3 regions of the Kocuria sp. 2SI genome follow, and region 1 is predicted to be linked to each of the others. Evidence: riboswitches for the same ligand, from Rfam matches in the RefSeq annotation. Region 1 holds a riboswitch; each other region holds the start of a gene.
The links. A riboswitch is a leader RNA that binds a small molecule or an ion and turns the genes downstream of it on or off. The one in region 1 is predicted to bind S-adenosylmethionine.
Positions count from the first base shown of each region.

Region 2: linked by a shared signal. The riboswitch ahead of FFS25_RS00195 (ABC transporter ATP-binding protein) and the one ahead of FFS25_RS05550 (MetQ/NlpA family ABC transporter substrate-binding protein) in region 1 are both predicted to bind S-adenosylmethionine.
Region 3: linked by a shared signal. The riboswitch ahead of FFS25_RS00450 (cobalamin-independent methionine synthase II family protein) and the one ahead of FFS25_RS05550 (MetQ/NlpA family ABC transporter substrate-binding protein) in region 1 are both predicted to bind S-adenosylmethionine.

Region 1 covers NZ_SCNB01000007.1:5,068-9,167, forward strand. The annotation lists gene FFS25_RS05540 (methionine ABC transporter permease) at 182-841, opposite strand; gene FFS25_RS05545 (methionine ABC transporter ATP-binding protein) at 838-1,920, opposite strand; gene FFS25_RS05550 (MetQ/NlpA family ABC transporter substrate-binding protein) at 1,956-2,831, opposite strand; SAM riboswitch class IV at 2,931-3,043, opposite strand; gene dxr (1-deoxy-D-xylulose-5-phosphate reductoisomerase) at 3,153-4,100, opposite strand, start outside.
Region 2 covers NZ_SCNB01000001.1:44,632-48,731, forward strand. The annotation lists gene FFS25_RS00185 (APC family permease) at 1-48, shown strand, start outside; gene FFS25_RS00190 (LLM class flavin-dependent oxidoreductase) at 191-1,606, opposite strand; SAM riboswitch class IV at 1,688-1,802, opposite strand; SAM riboswitch class I at 1,918-2,025, shown strand; gene FFS25_RS00195 (ABC transporter ATP-binding protein) at 2,024-2,824, shown strand; gene FFS25_RS00200 (aliphatic sulfonate ABC transporter substrate-binding protein) at 2,821-3,867, shown strand; gene FFS25_RS00205 (ABC transporter permease) at 3,864-4,100, shown strand, end outside.
Region 3 covers NZ_SCNB01000001.1:105,271-109,370, forward strand. The annotation lists gene FFS25_RS00445 (amino acid permease) at 1-1,462, shown strand, start outside; SAM riboswitch class I at 1,592-1,694, shown strand; gene FFS25_RS00450 (cobalamin-independent methionine synthase II family protein) at 1,711-2,922, shown strand; gene FFS25_RS00455 (cobalamin-independent methionine synthase II family protein) at 3,040-4,100, shown strand, end outside.

The DNA.
Region 1 (4,100 bases):
CCCACCACACCGGCAGGACGGCGCAGGGGTTGCCTCGCCCTTGGGCTTCCGTGGGCTTCGCCCGTCGTCGTGGTCCCTCAGGACGGGGCCCGGGGAAGGATGAGGATCACGACGACGGGCGCGGGCCCGGCTCCCTTGGAGGAAGCCGGGGCCGCGCCCGTGAGGCGGTGCCGCTGACGGGTCAGCGGCGCATGATCCTGCGCGCCATGGCGTTGCCGACGAACTGCACGGTCTGCACCAGGACGATGATGACCGCGACCGCAGCCCAGGTGACCTCGTCGTTGAAGCGCTGGTAGCCCAGCCGCAGCGCGAAGTCGCCCAGACCGCCAGCGCCGATGGCACCGGCCATGGCGGACATGTCGGTCACACCGATGACCAGGAACGTGTAGCCGAGCACCAGAGGGCCCAGGGCCTCCGGCAGGATCACCGTGGTCATGATCCGGAACCGCGAGACGCCCATGGAGCGAGCCGCCTCGATCACACCGGGATCCACCGACATGAGGTTCTGCTCGACGATGCGCGCGACCGCGAACAGGGCGGCGATCGTCATGGCGAAGATCGCGGCGTTCTGCCCGAGCCTGGTCCCGATCACCGTCTCCGTCAGCGGGCCGAGGGCCGCCAGCAGGATGATGAACGGGATCGGCCGCACGAAGTTCACGATCAGGTTGATCGCGGTGTTCAGCGGGCGGTTCGCATAGATGCCGCCCGGACGCGTGACGTACAGCGCGACGCCGAAGACCAGGCCCAGGAACCCCGCGATGATCATGGTCACCACGACCATGTAGAGGGTCTCGCCGATGGACGTCAGCAGCTGAGGGCCGAGAACGGACCAATTGGTCATGCCGACACCTCCTTCACGGTCGTGGCCTCTGCAAGCCGGGCGATCGTGTCCTCCACGGCCTGCGGCTCGCCCAGCAGCTCGACGGTCAGGGAGCCGAAGGACTGCTCCTGCAGCACCGACACCCCGCCGAACACGATCCTGAAGCCCACGCCGCGCTCAGCAGCGGCGCGGCTGAGCACCGTGCCGACATCGACGCCCTCGCGGATCTCCATGACCACCAGGCGGCCGTGGTGGCGCGCGCGCAGGTGCGCGAGCTCCTCGGCGTCCGGCTCGGCGTGGACGACGGTGGAGACGAAGCGACGGGTCGTGGGCGACTGCCCGGCCGAGAAGATCTGGGCCGTGGGGCCCATCTCGACCACGCGTCCGCTGTCCATGACCGCGACGCGATCGGCGATCGAGCGCACCACGTCCATCTCGTGGGTGATCAGCACGACCGTGATCCCGAACTCCCGGTTGGCCCGGCGCAGCAGCGCCAGCACCTCCTGGGTGGTCTCCGGGTCCAGTGCGGAGGTGGACTCGTCGGCCAGCAGGATCTTGGGGTTGGCAGCCAGCGCCCGGGCGATGCCCACGCGCTGCTTCTGCCCGCCCGAGAGCTGCTCGGGGTAGTTGCCCGCCCGCTCGGAGAGCCCGACGAACTCGAGCAGCTCCTTCACGCGCGCCCTGCGATCGGCCGCCGACCAGCCCGCCTGCTTCAGCGGGTACTCGACGTTGCCGGCCACTGAGCGCGACGTGAACAGGTTGAACTGCTGGAAGATCATGCCGATGTCGCGACGGATCGGGGCCAGCTGATTCTCGGTGCGGCCGTCGACCCGGCGGCCGTCGACCTCGACGACGCCGGAGGTCACCGGCTCCAGGCCGTTGATCAGGCGCACGAGCGTGGACTTGCCGGCACCCGAGTAGCCGATCACGCCGAAGATCTCGCCTCGGCGGATGTCGAGGGTGACATCGTCGACTGCGGTCACGTCCCGCTTGGTCCTGCCCTTGCCCGTGGTGAAGGACTTGGTGACGCCGTCGAAGCGCACGATCGCCTCGGTCTCGGGCCCGGGCCGACGCCGCTGCGTGTCAGCGGCGTCGGCCACCGGCTCGCTGTCGGGGTGGAACTGCTCGGCCGGGGTCACTTCTGGAGGTCCTCCTCGTAATCGGAGAGGACCTGCTCCAGCTCCTCCTGCGAGAGTTCCATGGTCACCGCGGTGCCCTTGGTGTCCTCCTTCTCGGCCTCCTCGACCTCCGGGGTGTGGAAGAGATCGGCGACCTTGTGGAGGGTCTCGTCGTCCTTGTTGGCCTCGGTGGTGGCGAACAGGTTCACGTACGGACGGGCGTTCTCGTTCTCGGCGCCGTCGGAGGCCAGGGCCGAATCGGGATCGATGTCGCCGCGGGCCAGGAAGTCGTTGTTGATGACGGAGCCGGCCACAGAGTCCAGAGACAGCACGGTCTGCTCGGCCGAGACCGGGGTGACGGAGACCTTCGAGGCCTCGGTGTCGATGTCCGACTCGGTCGGGGCGGTGGTGTCCGAGGTGAACTCGACCAGGCCGTTGGCCTGCAGCAGCAGCAGCGCGCGCGACTGGTTGATCGAGTCGTTGGGGATGGCGATCTCGTCGCCGTCCTGGATGTCCTCGAGCGACTCGTACTCGTTGGAGTACAGGCCCAGCGGGTAGATCGAGGTCGAGGCGATCGGGGTGACGGTCTCCCCGGAGCTGTTGTTGTAGTCCGCCAGGTACGCGATGTGCTGGAACCAGTTCATGTCGACGTCGCCGGAGACGGTCGCCGGGTTGACCTGGCTGTACTCGGAGAGCTCGACCAGCTCGACGGTGATGCCCTCCTCCTCGGCCTTCTCCACGAGGGCCTCGTTCACGGGGGTGGTGCCGACGACGCCGATCTTGATGACCCCGTCGTCGTAGGGGGCCTCATCGGAGTCGCCGCCGCCGCAGCCGGCGAGGGTCAGGCCGAGGACTGTGGTCACGGCCAGGGCGGAGAGACGGTGTGCGCGCATGGGAGGGGTTGCCTTTCGTTCAGCGAGCTGTCCGATCCCATCGGGGTGACCGGCGGCGCTGAACGTCAGGCGTGCGCATCGATGCTGCGCACGAACCCAAATCCGTGCTTGCCGCGGTGCGGAACCGGAGCCGAATGGTCATCTGGGGCACCCCACCACGGTGAGAGGGTTGCCGTCCGGCCAGCCAGAGCTTCGCGCCGGATCTCGTCATCCGGCGCAGATCCTAGCATCTGAGTCCGGTGCGGGCGAGCCCCCCACGAGGCCTGGCACGGGCTCTGGCTCAGGCACCGGATGCACGTCGGCCGCGTCCCGGAGGCCGGCTCATCGACGCCTCTGCCTCACCAGCTCATCAGCGCGGGAGCGAGCCCAGGCCTCGGCTGCCAGCACCGATTCGAGGCTCAGCTCGTCGACGGGCTCATGCTCCCGCACGACTTCGGCCACGAGCTCGACGATCTCCAGGAAGCCCAGGCGCCCGGCGTGGAAGGCCAGGACCGCCTGCTCGTTCGCGGCGTTGAACACGGCAGGGCCGGTGGGCCCTGAAGCCGCCGCCTCCTTGAGCAGACGCACCGCTGGGAAGGCCTCCTCATCCAGCGGCTCGAAGCTCCAGGTCGCCGCCTGAGTCCAGTCGCACGGCGAGGCGGCGCCCGGGACCCGATGCGGCCAGCCGAGGCCCAGCGCGATCGGCAGGCGCATGTCCGGCGGGGAGGCCTGAGCCATGGTGGAGCCGTCCACGAACTGCACCATCGAGTGCACGACGGACTGCGGGTGCACCACCACGTCGATGCGCTCCAAGGGGATGTCGAAGAGCAGGTGGGCCTCGAGGACCTCGAGGGCCTTGTTGACCATGGTCGAGGAGTTCGTGGTCACCATCAGCCCCATGTCCCAGGTGGGATGAGCCAGGGCGTCCTGCGGGCGCACGTCCCGCAGGGAATCGCGCGAGCGCCCGCGGAAGGGTCCACCGGAGGCCGTCAGCACGAGCCGATCGACCTCTGCCGACGCGCCGCTGCGCAGCGCCTGGGCCAGGGCTGAGTGCTCGGAGTCCACGGGGATCAGCGGGTCGTCGTGCGGGGAGGCCTGCGCGGCTCGGCGCACCAGCTCACCGCCGGCGATCAGCGACTCCTTGTTGGCCAGGGCCAGCAGCTTGCCGGCCTCCAGGGCGGCAAGGGTGGGGGCCAGCCCGATCGAGCCGGTGATGCCGTTGAGGACGAGATCGGCCCCCGGCGCTCGCGCCGCCTGCACGGCGGCCTCCGATCCCGCGAGGATCTGCGG
Region 2 (4,100 bases), on a different contig from region 1:
CGGGCGGTGGCGCGCAAGCAGGACCGCCCGTTCGTGCACGTGACGTGAGGCTCCGCGCAGGGCTGCGGACGCAATCCTCGGGAACCGCAGCTTGAATTTCTGGACGCATACATCGCCACTGCATCCCTGCCAGTGATGGCAAAGGCCCTCGGAAGGGCCAGGGCCTCTGCCAGCTGCCGTTCCCCAGCCCTCAGCCGAGATCCCGCGCCGGGGTGTCCGCCGTGGACGGCCTGCCCATGTAGGCCCCGCGGTACTTGGCCGCCGGGTGGGTGTCGAGCACCTTGGTCTGCCCTGCACCGTAGACGTTCTCGCGCAGGGTGGGGCCGTCGTAGTCGGTGCGGTAGCGCCCGCGCTTCTGCAGCTCCGGGACCACCTGCTCCACGAAGTCCTCGAACGAGCCCGGGGACACGTGGTAGGCCAGGTTGATCCCGTCCAGGCCGCCCTCGTCGATCCAGGTCTCGAGCTGATCGGCCACGGTCTGCGGGGAGCCCACGACCACATCGCCCATGCCGCCGATCGCGCAGTGGCGGGCGATCTCCTCGCGCGTCCACTGCTTGGTGCCGTCCTGCATGGTGAACGGCGTGAGGAAGGACTGGATGGCCTCGGTCTTGACGTAGTTCAGGACCTCGTCCTCCTGGAACGTGGACAGATCCAGCCCGGACCAGCCGCCGATGATGGCCTGCGAGGCCTCCAGGTTGGCGTAGCTCTGGTACTCGCGGTACTTGGCCTGGGCCTTCTCGTCGGTCTCATCGACCACCACGGAGAGCATCGCGTAGATCTTCACGTCGTCCCGGTCACGGCCCTCGGCCTCGACCTTGTCGCGGATCCGGTCGGTCATGTACCGGGTGAGGTCCGGGCGCAGGGCGCCGATGAACACGGCTTCGGCGTGCTTGCCCGCGAAGGCCTGCCCGCGCGAGGAGGCCCCGGCCTGGAAGATCAGCGGGGTGCGCTGCGGGCTGGGCTCGGTGAGCGCCGCACCAGGCACCGTGAAGTGCTTGCCCTGGTGCTGGATCGGGTGGACCTTGGCCGGATCGGCGTAGATCCCGCGCTCCACGTCCTTCACGACGGCGTCGTCCTCCCAGGAGCCCTCCCACAGCTTGTAGCAGACGTCGAGGAACTCCTCGGCGATCTCGTAGCGCTCGTCGTGCTCGATCTGGGTGGGCAGACCCTGGTTCTCGGCCGCCGAAGGCAGGTAGGAGGTCACCACGTTGAAGCCCACGCGCCCGCGGGTCAGGTGATCCAGCGTCGCGTACTTGCGCGCCAGCGTGTACGGCTGCTCGTAGGTGACCGCACTGGTCACGCCGAAGCCGAGGTTCTTCGTCACCGCGGCCATGGCGGAGATCTGCATGAACGGATCGTTGACCGGGACCTGCGCGCCGTCGGCGATCGAGGGGGCGGCCGAGTTGCGGTAGATGTCGTAGATGCCGACAACGTCGGCCAGGAACAGGGCGTCGAAGCGGCCCCGCTCGAGCACCTGGGCCAGGTGCGTCCAGTACTCGATCGTGTTGTACTCCGTGGCCCGCGAGCGCGGGTGGCGCCACAGCCCGAAGCTCTGGTGATCCACGCAGGTCATGTCGAAGGCGTTCAGGGAGATCCGCTTGGCCATGGGAGGCTGCTCCTGAGGGGTCAGACCCGCGCCCCGTGCGCCGCTCATGCCGCGGCCAACCTGCGGGTCCAGCGCGTGCATGCGCCGCACTTGCCGCACGCGGTCTAGCGAGCGGCCCGATCCTCACCTGGGGCACCCCGCTACGGGAGAGGGTTGCCGTCCGGCCAGCCAGGGCTGTGGGCCGGAACTCTTGATCGTGTGAGCGTCATCCTATGCACACCTGAGGCGACGGTGCGAAGCCCGTCCCGTGCGTTGCCCCGCTCGTCCTCCGATTTGCTGTCTCCCCGGACCAGGGCATTGAATGACCCCGGTTCCCATCCGGAGCGGCCGAGAGACCTGGCTCGTCGACGCCGCAGCAACCAGTGCCGTCCATTACGCGGCACAAGGTGCTAATGCCAGGACCGATGGAGTGATGTGATGATCTCTGCGCCCCCGTCCGCCCTGAGCACGGTCGATGCCGCCGCCCTGACCTTCGATGGCGTCGGCAAGTCCTTCCCCTCTTCCGGCGGCCTCCAGCGCGATGTCCTGGCCGACGTCAGCTTCCATGTCCGCCCCGGCGAGATCGTCTCGGTGCTGGGCCCGTCGGGCTGCGGCAAGTCGACCCTGCTGCGCGCGGTGGCCGGTCTCGGCACGGCCTCCGCCGGCCGGGTCCTGATCGACGACGCGCCCGTGCACGGCCTGGACCCGCGCTGCGCGGTGGGCTTCCAGGAGCCGCGGCTGCTGCCCTGGCGCACGGTGGCCCGCAACGTGGCGCTCGGGCTGCCCCGCGGGGTCCGGGGCCGCGAGGCCGAGCAGCGCGTGGCGCACCTGCTCGAGCTGGTGCGGCTGACGAAGCATGCCGAGGACCGCCCGTCGGAGATCTCCGGCGGCATGGCCCAGCGGGCCTCGCTGGCCAGGGCGCTGGCGCGCAATCCGCAGGTGCTGCTGCTCGACGAGCCGTTCGGGGCGCTCGATGCCCTGACCCGTCTGAAGATGCAGGACCTGCTGCTGGAGATCCACGCCGCAGATCCCACGACGGTGCTGGTGGTCACCCACGATGTGGAAGAGGCCCTGGTGCTCTCCGACCGCGTGGTCGTGCTCGGGACGCCGCCGGAAGGCGGGCCGGCAGGGATCCAGGAGATCCTCACGGTCGACTCGCCGCGACCGCGCCACCGCGATGATCCCGAGCTGACGCAGGCCCGCACGCACCTGCTCGGCCTGCTGGGCGTGGAGGCATGAGCGGGCTGACGCGTCGTCGCCTGCTGGGCCTGGCCGCCGCCGGGGCCGCCGCCGCGCCCCTGTCCGGGTGCGTCATGGAGGGCGAGGGCCCGGGCCGCGGCATGGCCGCCGGCTCGGACACCGAGATCTACCTGGACTACGCGACCTACAACCCGCTGTCGCTGATCATCCGCGAGAAGGGCTGGCTGGAGACCGTCGCCGCAGAGGACGGCCAGGAGGTCCACTGGACGTTCTCGGCCGGGTCCAACAAGGCCAACGAGTTCCTGCGCGGCGGGGCGATCGACATCGGCTCGACCGCGGGCTCGGCCGCGCTGCTGGCGCGCACCAACCGCTCCCCCATCCGCGCGATCGACATCTGCTCCCAGCCGGAGTGGGCAGCACTCGTACGCACCGCGGACTCGCCCCTGCGCTCGGTCGAGGATCTGCGCGGCAGGTCGGTGGCGGCCACCAAGGGCACGGATCCCTACTTCTTCCTGCTGCAGGCGCTGTCGGCGGCGGATATGGGCTTCGACGAGACCACCGTGGTCAACCTCCAGCACGCCGACGGCCGCTCCGCCCTGACCAGCGGGCAGGTGGACGCCTGGTCCGGGCTCGACCCGATCATGGCCGGCGCCGAGCAGGACGGGGCGGTGCTGTTCCAGCGCGACCTGGCCTTCAACACCTACTGCTTCCTCAACGCCCGCGAGCTGTTCCTGGAGATCAACCCGCGCGGGGCCCAGATGGTCGTGGACGTCTACGCCCACGCCCGCGCCTGGGCGCTGGAGAACCCCCAGGAGGGCATCGCGATCCTGGCCCGCGAGTCCGACATCGACCGGGGCACCGCCGCCCGCGTCTGGGAGCGCACGCACCTGGACATCGACCCGGTCCCCGGCGACGACCAGCTCGAGGTCCTCGAGCGCATCGCCCCGATCCTCGTGGAGACCGGTGACGTCCCCGACCTGGAGACCGTCCAGAAGGCCATCGACACCATCCTCGACGCGCGGTTCGCGCAGGAGGCCAGCGCCCAGCGCGCGGCCGAGATCATCGAAGGGCACAGCGCATGAGCGTCACGACCACCTCCGCACCAGCCTCCGAGGCTCCGGAGCCCGCGGGCTCCGACCGTCCCGGCTCCCAGCGTCCGGACTCGCAGCGCTCGGTCCGCACCCCCGCCCCGCGGGGCTCCATCCTGCGCAGCCCCTGGGCCCGGCTCGGCCTGGGCCTGCTGCTGCCGGTGGCACTGCTCGCGCTGTGGCAGCTGCTGTCCACGAACGGCACGTTCTCCCCGGTGCAGCTGCCG
Region 3 (4,100 bases), on a different contig from region 1:
ATCCTCGCCCGCGACCAGTCGCGGACGCCATTCGCAGAGCACCACCGCTCCCGCAGCGCCCGGGGCAGACGGCCCGCAGGACTCGAACCTGAAGGCCCACATGAAGGGCCGCCACCTGGTCATGATGAGCCTCGGCTCGGCCATCGGCGCAGGCCTGTTCGTCGGCTCGGGGGCAGGCATCGCCGCCGCCGGGCCGTCGGTGCTCGTGTCCTACGTCGTCGCCGGGTTCCTGATCATCCTGATCATGCGCATGCTCGGCGAGATGGTCGCCGATCACCCCACCTCCGGCGCCTTCTCCGTCTACGCGGGCCGAGCCGTCAGCCCGGCCGCGGGCTTCGCCGTCGGCTGGCTGTGGTGGGTGCAGCTGATCATCGTGATCGCCGCCGAGGCCACCGCGGCCGCCCAGATCCTGGTCTCCGCCTGGCCCATCGCCCCGCAGTGGCTGCTCGCGCTGATCTTCATGATCATCTTCACCGCCATCAACCTCATCGGCGTGGGGCAGTTCGGCGAGTTCGAGTTCTGGTTCTCGCTGCTCAAGGTCGCCGCCGTCGTCGTCTTCCTGGTGATCGGCGGGCTGTTCGTGATCGGCCTGCTGCCCACGGCCGAGGCGCCCGGCCTGGCCAATCTCACCGCCCACGGCGGCTTCATGCCCAACGGCATCGGAGGCGTGGCCGCCGGCCTGCTGATCGTGGCCTTCGCCTTCGGCGGCATCGAGATCGTGGCCGTGGCGGCGGCCGAGACCGAGGACCCCGAGAAGAACGTGGGCCGGGCGATCCGCACCATCGTGTGGCGCATCCTGATCTTCTACATGGGCTCCGTGGCCATCATGGTCCTGGCCATGCCGTGGAACGACGAGAACCTGTTGGCCTCCCCGTTCGTGGCCGTGCTCAACACCGCGGGGCTTCCGGCCGTCGCCTCCATCATGGCGGTCGTGGTGACCGTCGCGCTGCTGTCGTCGCTGAACGTCAACCTGTACGGCGCCTCGCGGATGATCTTCTCGCTGTCCCACCGCAGCCTGGCACCGGCCGCGCTGAGCAGGACCAACCCCCGCGGCGTGCCGGTGGCCGCGGTGGCCTTCGGCTTCGTGACGGTCGGGCTGAACTACCTGTGGGCCGAGGAGATCCTGGGCATCCTGCTCAACATCGTGGGCTCCACCCTGATCGTCATCTGGTCCATGACGATCGTCTCCCACCTGGTGCTGCGCCGCCGCGCCGAGCGCGAGGGCCGCGACCTCGTGCTCAGGGCCTGGGGCTACCCGGTGCTGTCCTACGTGGCGCTGGCGGGCATGGTGGCCGTCGTGATCCTGGGCATGACGGTGCCCGGCGTGCGTCAGCAGATCCTGCTCACGGCGGGCCTGTTCGCTCTCCTGTGGATCATCGGCGCTGTGCTGGCCAAGCGCCGCGGCGTGACCCGCTTCCGCGCCCCGGAGGAGTTCGACGACCCGGCAGCGATGCCCCGCTGACCCTCCGTTCCCCCACCCCGCCGAGTGGATCCCCAGTTGCGCTGTTCGGGCGAACAGCGCAACTGGGGATCCACTCGACGGCTTTCGTGGGTTGGGTGCGACGTCCTCGGCATGGCAGGATGATCGACGTCACCATCACGAGCGACCGAGAGACCTTGGCTCGAAGACGTCGCAGCAACCATGCGGGGATCCGTCCCCAGCGCAGAGGTGCTCCCGCCAGGACCGATGGAAAGGACGTGCCTTCGCGCATGCTGAACACCGACCGCATCCAGACCACCCACGTGGGCTCCCTGCCCCGCACCCCCGAGCTGCTGGCCGCGAACGAGGCCTACCAGGCCGGCACGATCTCGTGGGAGGAGCTCGTGGCCACCATGCAGCAGGGCGTCCGCGACATCGTCGCCCGGCAGTCCGAGATCGGGATCGACATCGTCAACGACGGCGAGTACGGCCACACCATGTCCAGCTCCGTCGACTACGGCGCCTGGTGGAACTACTCGTTCTCCCGCCTGGGCGGGCTGAGCCCCTCCGACGAGGACCGCTGGGACCCGAACGCCGGCGCCAAGCGCTCCTCGCCGGGCAACATCGTGCTGACGTCGTTCGCCGATCGCCGCGACCGGCAGCGCTTCGCCGAGGCCTATGCCGATCAGTCCTCCGGGATCCTCACCGCCCGCAAGCGGGTGGCCCAGCCCAAGATCACCGGGCCGCTGACCTACACCGGCCACGACGCCGTGCAGGCGGACATCGCGAACCTCAAGTCCGCGCTCGAGGGCTCCGGCGCCGAGCAGGGCTTCATCGCCGCTCTGTCCCCCGGCTCCTGCGCCCGAGTGAGCAACGAGTACTACGCCACCGAGGAGGAGCTCGTCTACGCCTGCGCCGACGCCATGCGCGAGGAGTACCAGGCGATCGTCGACGCCGGGCTGATCGTGCAGATCGACGACCCCTCGATCGCCGAGTCGTGGGACCAGATCAACCCGGAGCCCTCGCTCGAGGATTACCGCTCCTTCATCCAGCTGCGGATCGAGGCGCTGAACCACGCGCTGCGCGGGCTGCCGCAGGAGCAGATCCGATTCCACCTGTGCTGGGGCTCCTGGCACGGCCCGCACACGACCGACCTGGAGCTCAAGCACCTGATCGAGCCCCTGCTGCAGATCGACGCCGGAGGCTACTCCTTCGAGGCGGCCTCCGCCCGTCACGGCCATGAGTGGCGCGAATGGGCGGATGCCGGGCTGCCCGAGGACAAGGTCATCATCCCGGGCGTCGTCTCGCACTCCACCAACGTGGTCGAGCACCCGGAGCTGGTGGCCGAGCGCATCGAGCGCTTCGCCTCCGTCGTGGGCCGCGAGCGCGTCATCGCCTCGACCGACTGCGGGCTGGGCGGCCGTCTGCACCCGCAGATCGCCATGGCCAAGCTCGAGTCACTGGCCGAGGGCGCGCAGATCGCCTCGAGCCGCCTCTTCTGACCCCCCCTCCCCACCGCCGAGTGGATACCCAGTTGCGCTACCTGCCTGAACAGCGCAACTGGGTATCCACTCGGCGGGGTGGCCGCATACCCATCTCACGCAGAAAGGAATCTCTTCATGCACCGCTCCGAGAATCGCATCCTCACCACCCACGCCGGCTCCCTGCCGCGCACCGATCAGCTGATCGAGGCTAACCGCGCCCGCACCGGCGGACAGGACTACGACCAGCTGCTCACCGAGTCTGTCGTCGACGTCGTCCAGCGCCAGAAGAACCTGGGGATCGACGTCGTCAACGACGGCGAGTACGGCCACGCCATGTCCGAGGACACCGACTACGGCGCCTGGTGGCACTACATCTTCGACCGCCTCGACGGGCTGGGCCCCGGCTCGGTCGATCTCTGGAGCCAGACGGCGGTGCGCTCCGAGCCGGGTCAGGTGCGGCTCACGAGCTTCGGCGACCGTCGTGACCGACAGCGCTTCCAGGACGCCTACACCGACCCCTCCAGCGGGATCTCGACCGGCAATCTGCCGCCGTTCCCCGAGTTCGTGGGCCCGATCCGCTATGTCGGCCAGGAGGCCGTCGCCCGGGACATCGCCAACCTCAAGCGCGCGCTGGAGACCACGGGCGCATCCGAGGGCTACCTGGCTTCACTCTCGCCGGGGTCGTGCGCGCGCCTGGAGGACAAGCACTACGGCGACGAGGACGAGGTCCTGCAGGCGTGCGCCGAGGCCATGCGCGAGGAGTACCGGGCGATCACCGACGCCGGGCTGATCGTGCAGATCGACGACCCCTCGATCGCGGAGAACTGGGATCAGGTCAACCCCGAGCCGTCGGTCGAGGACTACCTGGCGTTCACGGCCAAGCGCGTGGAGGCGATCAACTACGCGCTCGAGGGCATCCCCGCCGAGCAGGTCCGGTTCCACCTGTGCTGGGGCTCCTGGCACGGCCCGCACACCACAGATCTGGAGTTCAAGCACCTGGTGCGCACCATGCTGCAGATCAACGCCGGCGCGTTCTCCTTCGAAGCCGCCAACGCCCGCCACGAGCACGAGTGGCGCGTGTGGGAGGACGTCTCCCTGCCCGAGGACAAGCTGATCATCCCGGGCATCGTCTCCCATGCGACCAACGTGGTCGAGCACCCGGAGCTGGTGGCCGAGCGCATCGAGCGCTTCGCCTC